One region of the Actinoplanes sp. NPDC048796 genome, then DNA from elsewhere that is predicted to be linked to it. Evidence: riboswitches for the same ligand, from Rfam matches in the RefSeq annotation. Region 1 holds a riboswitch; the other holds the start of a gene.
What was found. Region 1 has a riboswitch for cyclic di-AMP ahead of AB0C26_RS13435 (hypothetical protein). Riboswitches for the same ligand answer to the same signal wherever they lie in the genome.
Positions count from the first base shown of each region.

Region 2: linked by a shared signal. The riboswitch ahead of AB0C26_RS12410 (transglycosylase family protein) and the one ahead of AB0C26_RS13435 (hypothetical protein) in region 1 are both predicted to bind cyclic di-AMP.

Region 1 covers NZ_JBEZGO010000002.1:1,063,312-1,070,596, forward strand. The annotation lists gene AB0C26_RS13405 (MFS transporter) at 1-772, shown strand, start outside; gene AB0C26_RS13410 (Atu4866 domain-containing protein) at 814-1,164, opposite strand; gene AB0C26_RS13415 (TetR/AcrR family transcriptional regulator) at 1,231-1,833, opposite strand; gene AB0C26_RS13420 (ABC transporter permease) at 2,011-2,907, shown strand; gene AB0C26_RS13425 (ABC transporter ATP-binding protein) at 2,900-3,673, shown strand; gene AB0C26_RS13430 (hypothetical protein) at 3,925-4,989, opposite strand; cyclic di-AMP (ydaO/yuaA leader) riboswitch at 4,993-5,126, opposite strand; cyclic di-AMP (ydaO/yuaA leader) riboswitch at 5,337-5,472, shown strand; gene AB0C26_RS13435 (hypothetical protein) at 5,476-6,504, shown strand; gene AB0C26_RS13440 (glycoside hydrolase family 65 protein) at 6,551-7,285, opposite strand, start outside.
Region 2 covers NZ_JBEZGO010000002.1:853,101-860,385, forward strand. The annotation lists gene AB0C26_RS12395 (methyltransferase domain-containing protein) at 1-724, opposite strand, end outside; gene AB0C26_RS12400 (XRE family transcriptional regulator) at 772-1,338, shown strand; gene AB0C26_RS12405 (saccharopine dehydrogenase NADP-binding domain-containing protein) at 1,316-2,551, opposite strand; cyclic di-AMP (ydaO/yuaA leader) riboswitch at 2,663-2,834, shown strand; gene AB0C26_RS12410 (transglycosylase family protein) at 2,839-3,447, shown strand; gene AB0C26_RS12415 (nuclear transport factor 2 family protein) at 3,493-3,858, opposite strand; gene AB0C26_RS12420 (LysR family transcriptional regulator) at 3,929-4,870, shown strand; gene AB0C26_RS12425 (hypothetical protein) at 4,867-5,229, shown strand; gene AB0C26_RS12430 (FAD-binding oxidoreductase) at 5,231-5,908, opposite strand; gene AB0C26_RS12435 (FAD-dependent oxidoreductase) at 5,971-7,164, opposite strand.

The DNA.
Region 1 (7,285 bases):
CAACGTCTTCGGCGTCCCCCTGATCACCGGCCTGGGCCAGGCCGCCGGCTGGCGCGCCGCCTACCTGGCCGTGGCCGGCGTCTTCGCCCTCACCCTGCTCGCCGTCCTGGCCACCGTCCCGGAGATCCCGGCCAACCCGGGCGGCTCACCCCGCTCCGAACTGGCCGCCTTCCGCTCACCGCAGGTCTGGCTGGCCGCCGCCGTCGCGGCCATCGGCTTCGGCGGTTTCTTCGCGGTGAACAGCTACATCGCCCCGGTCACCACCCACGTCACGGGCCTCTCCGAGTCGGCTGTCCCGTGGGTGCTGGCCGTGATGGGCGTCGGCATGACCGTCGGCAACGCGGTCGGCGGCGTAGCGGCCGACAAAAACCTCAGGCGCAGCGTCCTGCTCGGCTTCACCGCGATGATCGCCACCATCGCCCTGTTCGGCCTCGTCTCCCGTCACCCGGCCGGGTTGTTCCTGGGCGCTTTCCTGGTCGGCGCGGCCAGCCTGTTCATCGGCCCGGCCCTGCAGGCCCGCCTCATCGCCGTCGCACCGGGCGCCCAGCTGATGGGCGCCGCGGTCAACCAGTCCGCCTCAAACGTCGCCAACAGCGCGGGCGCGGCCCTGGGCGGCGCGGTCATCGCGGCCGGCTGGGGTTACCTGTCCTCGGCCTGGATCGGAGTGCTGCTCGCCTTGACGGGGCTGGCGCTTGCCGCGGTGAGCTTCCGCATGGACCCGGGCATCCCCGCCGAGGAGCCGGAACGCCAGCCGGAGCCTGCCGCCGCTTAAGCCCCGGCCCAGCACTAACGCAGCCTGTGGACAACCAGCGGTCAGGCTGGACCGAGGCGATGCCCCGCCATCTCCAGCACTCCCTGGCCCACTGTCACCGGCGTCTTCAGGCCCGAATCATCCCGCAATGTGAGAGTTGAGCCGTCCAGCCGGTAGGTGCCGTGTGCCGGCTTCTTGCGCCCGGCCACCGTCCCCGCGTACGTGCCGTCGGTCCTGATGTCCAGGCGGACGCTTCCGTCGGCGCTGCGCCAGGAGCCGACCGGGTCGGTTGCCCGGGGTGGGGCCACACCGAGCGGGCCGTCGCCCGCCTTCAGCTCGCGCATCGCGATGGCGAGCAGGGCGGCCGTGTCCAGGACGGTCAGGTCGAGGCGGGGTTCGGCGTGGTGGCGCATCGCGGCTCCGGGGTGGGGGGACGGGGTCCCCTACCTTCGGCGACGGGCCGCCGGATCGGAGCTTTTTCAGGCCGCCGTCGACTTCAGAGCGGCCGTGACGGCCGTCGTGAGCTTGTCGAGGTAGTCGTCCGGCATCGGGGAGCGGGAGACCGCCAGGCGCCAGTACAGCGGGCCGAGGATCATGTCGACGGCGATTTCGGGGTCGGTGCCTTCGGGCAGTTCGCCGCGGGCGATGGCCTGGCCGACCAGTTTGTCGCCGACCGCCTGCTGGTGGGTGTGCAGCGCCGTCTGGAGGGTTTCGGCGATCTGCGGGTTACGGGCCGCCTCGGCCATCAGGTCGGGGATGATCTGCGACGCGATGCGGTGCTGGAGGGCCCGGTGAACGATCATCATGATCAGTTGTAGGTCGCCGGCGAAGCTTCCGGTGTCGGGCAGGGGGACACTGCGGCCCGCGACATCGGAAACAATCTCGAGGACCATCTCGAGTTTGTTGCCCCATCGGCGGTAGATTGCCGTTTTGCCCACCCCGGCGCGGCGCGCCACGGCTTCGATGGAGAGCCTGCCGTAACCGACCTCGGCCAGCTCGTTCATCACGGCGTTGCGAATCGCTACGGTGATGTCGCCTCTGAGTACAGCCGCTCCGGCTGGTGCGCGCTTTCCTGTTGCCACCCGGTCACTATACGCCAGGACGTAACGGTTGCGTTCCGCCGTTCGGTCGGCTAACCTTCCGCACGTCGATACGAAGGCGTTCCATCGACGGCGGCTTGACATGCTGCTTAAGTGTTCTCGCGCAAAGTTCCAGGGCCCGGCATCCCTCACGGGCCGACGAGATCGGAGCACCACCCCATGGCTCAGACGGCGGTCGCCGATTCCGAGACCGGGCAATCGCTCAAGGAGCTGGCCCGGCGGAACGGCTTGACGGCGGCCGGGCGACTCCCCGGCATAGCCGAGTACACGCGGCACCTCTGGTCCTACCGGCATTTCATCGCGGCGTTCGCCAACGCCAAGGTGAGCGCCTCGCTGGGCACGACCAAGCTGGGCTCGATCTGGCAGGTGCTGACGCCGCTGATCAACGCCGGCGTCTACTACGTGATCTTCGGTCTCCTGCTCAACACCAAGCAGGACACCAACAACTTCATCGCGTACCTGTGCGCCGGTGTCTTCATCTTCGGATTCACCCAATCGGTGGTCCAGGCCGGCGCGATGTCGATCACCTCGAACATCAACCTGATCCGGGCGCTGCACTTCCCCCGGGCCAGCCTGCCGATCGCGATCTCGCTGGTCGAGGTCCGGAACATGATCGCCTCGGTCGCTGTGCTGGTCGCGATCATCCTGATCACCGGCGAGCCGATCACCGTGGAGTGGCTGCTGGTCATCCCGGCCCTGGTGCTTCAGTCGATCTTCAACGCGGGACTGGCGCTGTTCGTGTCCCGGCTCTGCGCGAAGGTCACCGACATCCGGCAGCTGATTCCGTACATCATGCGGATCTGGATGTACGGCTCCGCCGTCCTCTACCCGGTCACGTTCTTCTCCGACCGTCTCAGCGGCTGGCAGCTCGCCCTGGTCGAAGCCAACCCGATGCTCGTCTTCATCGAGCTGATCCGGCACGCCCTGATGGAGAACGTGACGCTGGCCTCCTCGCCGCTGCGTCTCTGGGCGTACGCGGTGGTCTGGACGGTCTTCGTGGGCATCGGCGGGTACGTGTACTTCTGGCGCGGAGAGAAAGGCTACGGCCGTGGCTGACGAACGGGTTCCTACGGTCATCGCGGACGACGCGCACATCGTCTACCGCATCTACGGCTCGGTGGCGCCGGGCGCGAACAGCCCGCTGGCCAGCTTCAAGCGGATCGTGACGGGCAAGAAGAGCGGGGCCGTGCGCGAGGTGCACGCGGTCAAGGGCGTCAGCTTCGTCGCCTACCGGGGCGAGGCGATCGGCCTGATCGGCACCAACGGTTCCGGCAAGTCGACGCTGCTGCGGGCGATCGCCGGCCTGCTGCCGGTCGAGCGCGGCGGGGCGATCTACGCCGCCGGTCAGCCCTCGCTGCTGGGCGTGAACGCGGTGCTGATGAACGACCTTTCCGGGGTACGCAACGTGGAGCTCGGCTGCCTGGCCATGGGCATGACGCCGGCCCAGGTCAAGGAGCGTACGGCCGAGATCATCGAGTTCTCCGGCATCGACGAGCGGGGCGACTTCAGCTCCCTGCCGATGAAGACGTACTCGTCCGGCATGGCGGCCCGGCTGCGCTTCTCGATCGCCGCCGCCAAGAAGCACGACGTGCTGCTGATCGACGAGGCGCTGGCCACCGGTGACGCGAAATTCCGCAAGCGCAGCGAGCAGCGGGTGCGCGACCTGCGTCAGGAGGCCGGCACGGTCTTCCTGGTGAGCCACAGCGAGCAGTCGATCCGCGACACCTGCGAGCGGTCGATCTGGCTCGAGTCGGGCGTGATCCGTGCCGACGGCCCGACTGACGACGTCATGAAGGAGTACGAGACCTTCGTACGGAAGTAGCCCGAAAACACCGCGATCGCCGCCGATGAGATGGGGCTCGGTTTTTCGACGGCCGCGGGGTTTGCGGACGGCGGAAAATCGCGCCCCATCTCATCGGTTACAAGGCGATCGCCCGCGGAGCGAAGCGGAGCCATGTCATCGATGAGATGGGGCTCGGTTTTTCGACGGCCGCGGGGTTTGCGGACGGCGGAAAATCGCGCCCCATCTCATCGGTTACAAGGCGATCGCCCGCGGAGCGAAGCGGAGCCATGTCATCGCATCGAGAGATGCACGTGGTTCGTGTGGTCGCTGGAAGGGTCGCCGTTTCCTCTGGTGTACGCCTTCCAGCCACTACTGGGTAGCCAGATCCGCTCGAACCAGATGACGTACAGAACGCCCAGCCGGTCCGCGTTGTTGATGAAGTAGTTCGCGAGGTTGGTGCCGTACGTCTTGCTGGCGCCCGTGGCGACGCCGCCGAAGCCGTCCTTGTCGGCGGCGAAGTCGCAGGCCTTGCCCTTGGGATGCTCACCGCTGTTCTGCTCGCGGAAGCAGGCGACATAACGGGTGAAGCCGTCCGCTTGCGCTTGCTTGAGGGCATTGAGCGTCCGAGGACTCAGGCACCCGCTCGTGGTGGGATCAGGCTCGGAGCAGCTCTCGGAGGGCAGCGAGCCGTCGGAGTCGCGCGGCGCCGCGCCCGCCTTCTGCTTGCTGGAGGAGCTGACGGCCTTGTCGCCGGCCTGCGGCGCGTCCTGACCGGTCTTGTCGTTCCCGCCGGTGTTGGCGGCCTTCAGAGCGGCCTCGGCCTGCACCTTGCGCTTGGCCATGAGCGCGACCTGCTTCTGCTCGTTGCGCACCTCGGTGTCGATGGCGACCTTGGCGGCCTGCTGGGCGTCGCGGGTGTTCTTGAGCGCCGCCACCGCCGTGTTCTCCTTGACCGCGATCGTCTCGAGCGTCTCGGCCCGGTCGAGGAAGCCCTCGGACGAGCCACCCGACAGCAGCGCGCTCATCGGGCCGAGGCGCCCGGTGCGGTACGACTGCTGGATGAGCTCGTCCAGTGCCGCCTGCCGCGGGGCGAGCTGCTTGTCGAGCTCCTTGAGCTTGGCCGCCAGTTCGGTCTGGCGCTTGCGCGAGCGGTCCAGCGCCTCCTTGGCCTCGACGAACCCCTTGGAGGCGGCCTCGAGCTGCTGGATGAGGGTCTTGGGGGCGCCCTCGCCGTCGTCGCCCGTGTCGCCCGGCGCGGCCGACGCCGGGCCGGCCACCGCTAACGCGAGACCAAAGATCGCGACGAGCATCGCCATGGTGGCTGCCAGTCGTCGCCGGACAGTCTTCTGCCGCACACCTGTTCCTTCCGTCGGCCGCCGACCGAGTTAGCTGACGGGTTCGGGACGGAAGTTGATCCCTACCGCTGGCGCGGATTCACCCCGGAAAGATTGGTTCCCCGGCTCGTCCGGAAACGATTAGGCGGCGATCCCCGGGGGGTGGGGACCGGCACCGACCATACCGAAGACATCGAACGATCGACAGTTATCGCACGCGAAGCAATTGAATGGCGACGCACAGTAGCCACTATTACTGAATGTCACAGGTGGACTACGCGAATAACGTTTTGCCAGGCCTGAAGCCTCTCTTGTTCTCGGGTAAACTGACCGCCGGTCCGCCTAACCAGGCACCGCCCCCGAGGTGCCGGCGGCCACCGCCCAATCGCCGTGAGGCGAGCCGGGGAACCAGGTCAGTCATGGGGTGCATCCGCGTCAGCGGTAGGGATCGCTTCCGTCCCGAACCCGTCAGCTAACCCGGTCGGCGGTTAACCGGAAGGAACCTGCATGACCGTACGACCCCGCCGGTGGCTGATGCTTGCCCTGGCGCCGATCGTTTCTGTCGCTTTCCTGGCGTCACCCATATCTCCGGCCTACGCCGAGCCCGGCGACGGCACGTCAGCGGCGCCGGACGAGTCGGCCGGCAAACAGAACCTGACTCTCGACGAGCTGATCGAGTCCTCGAACCGCCGATTCGTCCAGGCCAAGGGCGCCGTGGCGAAGTCGACGGCCGCGCAGAAGACTCTCGCCGCCAAGATCAAGACGGCTGAGGCCCGCCGCAACGCGCTGATTCCCGAGGTCAACGCGATCGCCAACCAGCAGTACCGGTTCGGCCAGCTCAACGCGGCCAGCTTCCTGCTGAGCAGCAAGGGCTCGGACGACTTCCTGGCCCGGGCCATGTCGCTCGAGGAGATCAACACCGAGCACGACCGGAAGCTCGGCGAGCTGAACAAGGCGATCGACGAGGTCACGAAGTCCAAGGTGGCACTGGACGCCGAGGTCAAGAAGCAGCAGACCAACCTCGTCGCGATGAAGAAGCAGAAGGAGGCGGCCAGCCAGGCCCTCAACCTGGTCGGCGGCGAAGGCCTCACGCAGGGCCACGTCCTCGCCGAGTCGCCGAAGGCCAAACCCGCGCCGCGCAATTCCGAAGGCGGCTTCTCGCCCGAGTCGTGCACCGTGAAAGATCCGACGACCAGCGGATGCATCACCGCCCGTACATTGAATATGTACAAAGAGACGAAGAAGGCGGGCTTCAACAGGTTCGTGGGCTGTCACCGCGACGGCGGGCCGTTCGAGCACCCGAAGGGCCGGGCCTGTGACTGGTCGTTGCAGAACAGCGGCTTCTCGGTCGCGCACAACGCGGACATGAAGGAGTACGGGAACAACCTGATGGCGTTCCTGGTCCGCAACGCGGACCGGCTCGGCATCTATTACGTGATCTGGTACAAGCAGATCTGGTTCCCCTCGGAAGGCGAGTGGCGCGCCTATCACGGGCCCAGCGACCACACCGACCACGTACACGTGTCGATGCTCTGAGACAGGCGAAAGACGGCCCCCGGGAAACCCCGGGGGCCGTTTTCGGTTAAGCGGTGGCGCGCCGCACCGGGGCGCGCCCGGCGGGCTGGGTCGGCGCCGGGCCGGCCTGGATGGCCGGCGGGTTGGCCACGGTCACCGGCTTGACCTGGGTGACCTCGACCTCCTTGCCGTGGTGCAGCAGCACGAGCCGGGCCGAGCCGCCACCGTTGCGCAGCGAGTACGTGACCTCCTCGGGGGTCACGTTCACCCGCAGGCGCAGGCCCCGCCAGAGCAGAGAGAAGTCCAGCGCGTTGATCCGGCTGGGCAGCCGGGGCGCGAACGACAGCTGGCCGTTGAAGTCGCGCATGCCGCCGAGCCCGGCGACCAGCGAGATCCACGTGCCGGCCAGCGAGGCGATGTGCAGGCCGTCCCGCGAGTTCTGGTGCAGGTCGTGCAGGTCCATCAGGGCGGCCTCGCCCAGATAGTCGTGCGCCAGCTCGAGGTGGCCGGTCTCGGCCGCCATCACGGCCTGGATGCAGGCCGACAGCGACGAGTCGCGGACGGTCCGGGCGTCGTAGTAGGCGAAGTTGCGCGCCTTCTCCTCCGGAGTGAACGCGTCACCGCGGATGTACATCGCCATGACCAGGTCGGCCTGCTTGACCACCTGCTTGCGGTACAGGTCGAAGTACGGGTAGTTCAGCAGTAGCGGGTAGGCCTCGGGCGGGGTGTTCTCGAAGTCCCACTCCTGGAGCCGGGTGAAGCCCTCCGACTGCTGGTGCACGCCGAGTTCCCGGTCGTACGG
Region 2 (7,285 bases), 210 kb from region 1:
GGTCGTCGCGGGTCTTGATACCGGCCACGATCTCCTCGAGGGCCTTCAGGTCGTCAGCCGAAAGCCGATCCTCGAGCCGGTGCAGCCCGCGGCCCAGCGAGATCTCCGCGTAGCGGCCGGCCGCGGCCGGCAACGGCGGCCGCAGGTCGATGTCGAACCGGCGGTCAGCCTCGACGACGAAGCCGGCCTCGGCCAGCAGGGCCGGCCAGTCGGCGTGCATGTGCAGCCCATGCTCGGCCCGCATCTTGTCGAGTTCCGCGTTGAGGCGGCCCTCGATGTCGGCCTCGGGACCGGCCGGCAGGAAGCTGGGGAAGGACTCGAGCTCCGCGACCACGAGGTGCCCACCGGGCCGCAGCACGTCGAGGGCCTGCCGCAGCCCGCGAACCGGGTCGGCCAGGTGGTGCAGCGAGGCCGAGGCCCAGATCAGGTCGGCCGGCCCGAGGTCGGGCCAGGGCTGGTCGAGGTCGGCCCGGACCGTCCGGATCCCGGGGTCGGTGGCCTGGATGTGGGCGAGCATCTCGTCGTCCATGTCGACCGCGACGACCTCGGCTCCCGGCAGCGCCCGCAGAAGCGCGCGGCTGCCCACACCGGTGCCCGCACCCAGGTCGATGATCTTCGGCTGGGCCGGGGCCAGCGAGCCGACCCAGGTGATGACCTCGTTGTGGTAGTCGCGCAACACCTCGGCGTCGAGGTCAAGCAGCTCAGCGAAAGCGGTATGTGCCATGTCTCGAAGGTAGCCGCATCTTGCGTCAGCGACATAGCATCTTGCGTATGACGCAAGACGGCGAACTCGATGCCCTGGTCCGCCAGCGCATCCGGGGCCTGCGGATGGCTCGCGGCTGGTCCCTCGACGAGCTGGCGGCCCGCTGCTACCTGAGCCCGTCCACGCTCAGCCGCATCGAGACCGGCCACCGGCGGATCGCCCTCGACCAGCTGGCCCCGATCGCGCGGGCGCTCAGCATCACCCTCGACCAGCTCGTGGAGTCGGGCGCCGACGACGACGTGGTGATCCGCCCGCACCGCGACGAGGCTCGCGGCATCACGACGTGGTTGCTCTCCCACGAGAGCAACCAGACCGTGGCCAAGCTGCGAGTGACCCGTGCGATGCCCAAGGATCTGCGGGTCCACCCGGGCCGCGACTGGTTCACCGTGCTCTCGGGCACGATCATCCTGCGCTTGGGCGAACGCACCATCACCGTCCGCACGGGCGAGGCCGCCTCGTTTTCCACGATGGTCCCGCACGCGTTCGGCGCCCTCGACGGCCCGGCCGAGGTCCTGTGCGTGCTCGACCACGAGGGCGAACGCTCCCACCTGCTCAACCACGGCGACCATCACTGACGCTGGAACCGCGGGTGGAGATCTCCACGCCGGCGGCCCGAAGGCGCTCCACGAGCGTGTCGCCGAGCGCCGTGGCCGGGGTCAGCACGCCACCCTCACCCTTCGGCAGGTCGACGGCCAGGGCCAGGGCGCTCTCCCCCAGCATGATCGCCGTGCCGCTGTAGCCAGGATCGTGGTCGTCCCGGAACCGGGCCGTGTAGTGGGCGCCCGTCGAGGTGCGGCCGAAGAGGTCGCAGGTGAAGTGCCCCTTGTCGCTGGACGGCCCCTCACCCGGTTTCGGCAGCACGCGGTCGATCACATATCGCGTCGGCGGGAACATCAGACCCGCGACGAGGGCACCGAAGCCCAGCTTGACGCCGTTGGCGGCCACCGGGGACACCAGGGGCGACGCGCCCACACTCATGAACTCCCGATAGCGGAACTCGCGCCCGTACGCGTAACCCCGCAGCGCATTGCTGCGCCGGACGACCCGCGTGTTGTAGGACGCCATGAAGAACGGCGCGAGTGTCCCCCGCAGCGACGGATGTACCCGCTCGCCCCGAACGGTGGCGATGTCGGACTGCCGGCCGAGGTCCGGCTCGGCGGCCCGGTCCGGGCTCAGCGAGTACGGGCCGGCCGCGACCCGCCTTTTCGCCGGATCCCTCTTGACGGTGTCGAGCTGATGGCGCAGCGAGTCGATGGTGCCGCCGCTGACCCCGCCGCGCAGGCTCGTCACCACCATCGCGGTGTCGGTGAGCTCGCCCGCGCCGTCACGGCGAACGGCCTCGCTCAGAACGTGCACACCGAGGTCGGACGGGATCGAGTCGAACCCGCACGAATGCACTATCCGGGCACCGGTGCCACGGGCCACCTCGTGGTTGTCGTCAATGCTCTGACGTGCGAAAAGAACCTCACCGGTCAGGTCGAGATAGTCGGTTCCGGCCCGGGCGCAGGCGTCCACCAATGGCTTGCCGTATTTCGCGTACGGCCCCACGGTCGTGACGAGAATCCGCGTCGCCCGCGCGAGCCGGGCGACCGCGTCGGCGTCACCGGCGTCCGCGACCAGGATCGGCCATTCGACGCCGAGCCGGCGTTTCACAGCATCGAGTTTGCTTTCGGAGCGGCCGGCCAGCGCGATCCGAAGGCCATCGGGGGAATGTTCGGCCAGATGCCGTGCCACCAGCGCACCGACGAAGCCGGAAGCGCCGTAGACGACGATGTCGTGCTCGGTCATGGTTGCCAATTCTCCAACAAGCTCCACAAATGCGCGCGACACGATAACGTCGATCTCGCCTATTCCTATAAGAATCCGGCGGGTGCCCTTTCGCGGTCGCCGCCGGTCCGTACGGGCGGAACGCCGAATCCTGCCGCTGCCCGGCGGAACACATACTTACGGCATGGAGCGGGGGACCCGAGTTCTTCGGCGCTTTGGCGCGCCTCGGGGTGAAGCCGCGCACGCGCGGCCGGGCACCTCAGCCCGAACCCGACAGCTGACCTCGCAGGCGTGGAGGGTCTTTCGTCATGGCACAAATGTGCAAACCTGCCCGCGTCATGGTGGGCCTGGCCGCCGCAACTGTCACTCTGGCCGCCCCAGCAGCCCCGGCACTCGCTTCACCCCCGGCCGCCGCGCCGGCGCACGCCGTCGCGCTCGCCAAGGGCGGTTCCGTCAACTGGGACGCCATCGCCGAGTGCGAATCCGGCGGCAACTGGGGCATCAACACCGGCAACGGATACTACGGCGGCCTGCAATTCAGCCGCAGCACGTGGCGCTCCCACGGCGGACACCGTTTCGCTCGCACCGCCGACCAGGCATCCCGCGCGGAACAAATCCAAATCGCCGAGCTGGTCCGCCGTTCCCAGGGCCTGGGCGCGTGGCCGACTTGTGGCCGAAAGGCCTTCTCTACCCGCCAATATCGCAGTACAAACACGGTCACTCGCAAATCCACCGTCAAGGCTCCATCCACAGCGTCATCCACAGGCCGCTACTACGTGGTGCGCGCCGGCGACACCCTTGCTTCAATCGCCGCCAAGGCAAACGTGGAAGGCGGCTGGCGAGCCCTATACCGCCTGAATCGCGCCGCTTTGAACAGCCCGCATCGCATCTTCCCGGGTCAGCCTCTGGCGCTGTAATAGCTGCTCCCGGCGCCGGCGAATGCCTGATCGCCGGCGCCGGGATCACGACCGCGGAGTCTGGAATTCCGGCTGGTCGAGAACCCGCAGCCACGTGCCGTCGGGCTGGCGGCGAACCACCTGGGCCCGGGCGCCCGAGCCATCTCGCGGAGGTGTGGAGGTCAGGGCCAGCTCGCCGCTCAGCAGGGTGGGCAGCGGCTCCTCGGGCTCGACGGTGGGCATGTGTGGCAGAGCCTCCTCCCACATGCGCTGGATGGCGGCGCGGCCGACGGTCTGGCGTCCGGGTGGGTACGCCATCACGGCATCCTCCTCGTACAGCAGTGCGAGGCCTTCGGCGTCTTTGGCGTTGGCACGCTCGACGAACAGGCGGGTCAGGTCTTCGGGGCGCTGGGCCTTCTCTCGTTTCGTCATGCGTCCAGCCTTCTCGAGGCGGGATGAGAAGTCCAACGCATGGTTTTCATGGGAGCTAGAATCCGCAGTTATGGAACTGCGGCAGCTGGAGTACTTCGTGACGGTCGCCGAGGAAGCGAACTTCACCCGGGCGGCGGAGAAGGTGCACATCAGCCAGTCGGGCGTGAGTGCGCAGGTCAAGGCGCTGGAAAGCGAGCTCGGTGCGGAGCTGTTCGACCGTTCGGGACGAGTCGCCCGCCTCACCGAGGCGGGGGTGGCCGCGCTGCCGTACGCCCGGGCCGCGCTCGACGCCGCAGCCGACCTGCGCGAGGCCATCGACGAGGTGAAGGGCCTGGTTCGCGGGCATGTGACGGTCGGAATGGTGAGCGGCTGCGAGATCACACCGCTGTTCGCCGGGATCGCCGGCTTCCACGGCGAGCACCCGGGCATCGAGCTCGAACTGACCGAGGGCGACTCCCATGATCTCGTGGCCGGAGTCCGGGCCGGCGCGATCGACATCGCCCTGGTCGGCCTCGCCGGCGAGCCGCCCGAGCACCTGGCCACGCAGGTGATCAGCAGCGAGGGCCTGGTCGCGCTCTTTCCTCCGGACGAGCCCCGCGACCGCATCTGTCTGGCCGACCTCACGGCGTACCCCATCGTCACCCTGCCGCAAGGCACCGGGATCCGTGCCGCCTTCGACGAGGCCTGTCTGGCGGCGAGGTTGATCCCCGACGTCGCGCTGGTCGCGTCGGCGCCCGGGACCGTCGCCGAGCTCGCGTCGCGCGGCTTGGGAGTGGGAGTGCTGAGCGAGTCCATGGCGCCCGCATTTCCCCACCTCACCGCCATACCCATCGATAACGTGCCGATTCCGGCGCTGTTGGCGCTTGTTTGGCGCCGGCGCGCGAGTCCGGCGCTATCGGCCCTGCTCCCGCACCTGCGGCGGGCCTTCGCTGTGGACAACTCGGTCGCCGAGGGCGCCCCTGTGGATAACCGAAAGCCTCGATCGCCGGAACTCGATAACGTCTCGGCATGACTGAGACACCGCTCCGGCAACAGCTTCGAGAGGCGCTTCCACCCGCGATGAAGGCCCGCGATCGTGCCGCGATCGCGGTTCTGCGGGCGACGCTCGCAGCTATCGACAACGCCGAAGCAGTGCAGACCGATGAGGGTACGGGGGTGAGCCTGGCCATCGAGACATCGCCTGTCGGCGTCGGCGCGACCGAGGTGGCACGCCGAGTGCTGACCGAGGAGGACGTGAGACAGATCGTCCGGGCGGAGGCGGACGATCGGGAACGCGCTGCGACCGAGTATGCCGAGCTGGGCCGGCCGGAGCGGGCCGAGCAGCTGCGTTCGGAGGCCGGCGCTCTGCTCGCCCATCTGAACCCGGAGTGAGTCAGCGCAGGGCGAAGGCGTCGTACTGGATGCGCGCCGCCGGCACCCGCAGCGCCTCCAGTCGCTCCAACATGCAGTCCACCATGGACTGCGGCCCCGAGATGTAGAAGTCGTGATGGGGCCAGGGGCCACGTGCGGCGACGGCCTCCGCGACGTCGGCCGTCGTGCGCACGATCGTCAGCCAGGGATGGCGAACGGCCAGCCGGTCCAGCGGCTCGCGGTCGTAGAAGGCGCCGTCATCCCGCTCCGCGCGGAACAGATGGATCCACCTTGTGCGGTTGTACCTTGACAACTCATCGATCAACGCCTTGGCCGGGGCGAGGCCGGTTCCTCCCGTGATGAAGACCAGGTCCCTGCGGGAGTACGGGTTGAGCGCCATCGAACCGTGCGGCTCGCCGAGCCTGAGCGTGTCGCCGGGCTTGAGCCGTTCGACGAGGGCGGCCGATACGCCGGACGGGGATCCCGCGCGCACATGGAACTCGAGCACCCGGTCCCGCCGCGGGGCGTTCGCCATGGCATAGGGCGAGCTCTGCCACGGCCGGTACGGGCACTCGATCTCCACGTGCTGCCCGGCCCGGAACGGCATCGCCCGGCGGGTGCGGCAGGTGAAGACCACGACGTCGGCTCCGCGGCGCTCGTGGGTGAGCACTTCCGCGGGCCACCACTGTGAGGCCGCCACCCCGGAAGCGTCGCCGATCATCCGCCCCGGCGCGACGGACACCGAGTGCGAAACGCGCTGCTCTACGCGGCCAGCTCGGACAAATCCACGTCCGTGGCGGCCAGCCGGGTCCGGTCGACGGTGGCGCCCGATCGGATCAGCGCGTCGATCTTGTCGGAGACGTCCCAGATGTTGACGTTCATGCCGGCGGCCACCTTGCCGTCGACCAACCAGAACGCGATGAACTCGCGAGCGGCGAGGTCACCGCGGATCACCACCTCGGCGTCCGCCGGCGCCGAGCCGGTGTACTCCATGCCCAGGTCGTACTGGTCGGTGAAGAAGAACGGCAGGCGGTCGTAGACCACGTCCTCGCCGAGCATCGCCCGTGCCGCCACCGGACCGCTGCGGATCGCCGTGTCCCAGTGCTCCACGCGCAGGCGCCGGCCGAGCAGCGGGTGCTCGATGTTGGCGATGTCGCCGGCCGCGAAGATGTCGGGGTCGCTGGTGGCCAGCCTCGACGAGACGAGCACGCCGTTGTCGACCTCGAGGCCGGCGCCGGCGGCGAGCGAGACGTTCGGCGTCACACCGATGCCGGCCACGATCACGTCGGCCGGCACCGAGGTGCCGTCGGCCAGCCGTACGCCGTCGGCCGTCACCTCGGTGACGTGCGTGTTCATGCGCAGCTCGGTGCCGTTGGCGCGGTGCAGGTCGGCGAAGACCCGGGCGATCTCGTCGCCGAGAATGTGCTGCAGGGGCAGGGCCGACGTTCCGACGACGGTCACCCGCGCGCCCCGGCTGCGCGCGGCGGCGGCGACCTCGAGGCCGATCCAGCCGGCGCCGACCACCACGAGGCGGGTGTCCTTGGCGATGGCTTCGTCGATGCGGTGGGAGTCGGCGAGCGTCCGCAGCAGGAGCGCTCGCTCGCCGCCCGGCACGTCCAGCCGGCGCGGGGACGAGCCGGTGGCCAGCAGGAGGCGGTCGTAGTCGACGTCGTCGCCGTTGTCGAGACGCAGCGACTTGGTGGTGCGGTCGAGCGCGGTCGCGGTGACGCCGAGGCGCAGGTCCACGTCGTGGTCGGCGTACCACTCGGTGGAGTGCACGAAGACGCTGTCGGGCTCGTCGTTGCCGAGCAGCAGGCCCTTGGAGAGCGGCGGACGCTCGTACGGGCGGACGGTCTCCGCACCGATCAGCGTGACCGGGCCCGCGAAGCCGGACTTGCGCAGGGTTTCCACCGCTTTGGCGCCGGCCAGGCCGCCGCCCACCACGACATACGTCATGGGCTCATCATTCACCCGTCCGGCCGGCCGGACTATGACGCGGGACGCAGGCCGGATTTTTCGCCAAACCCCTTGGCACTCGGCTGACGACAGTGCTAAAAAATGACTTGTCGGTGCTGCT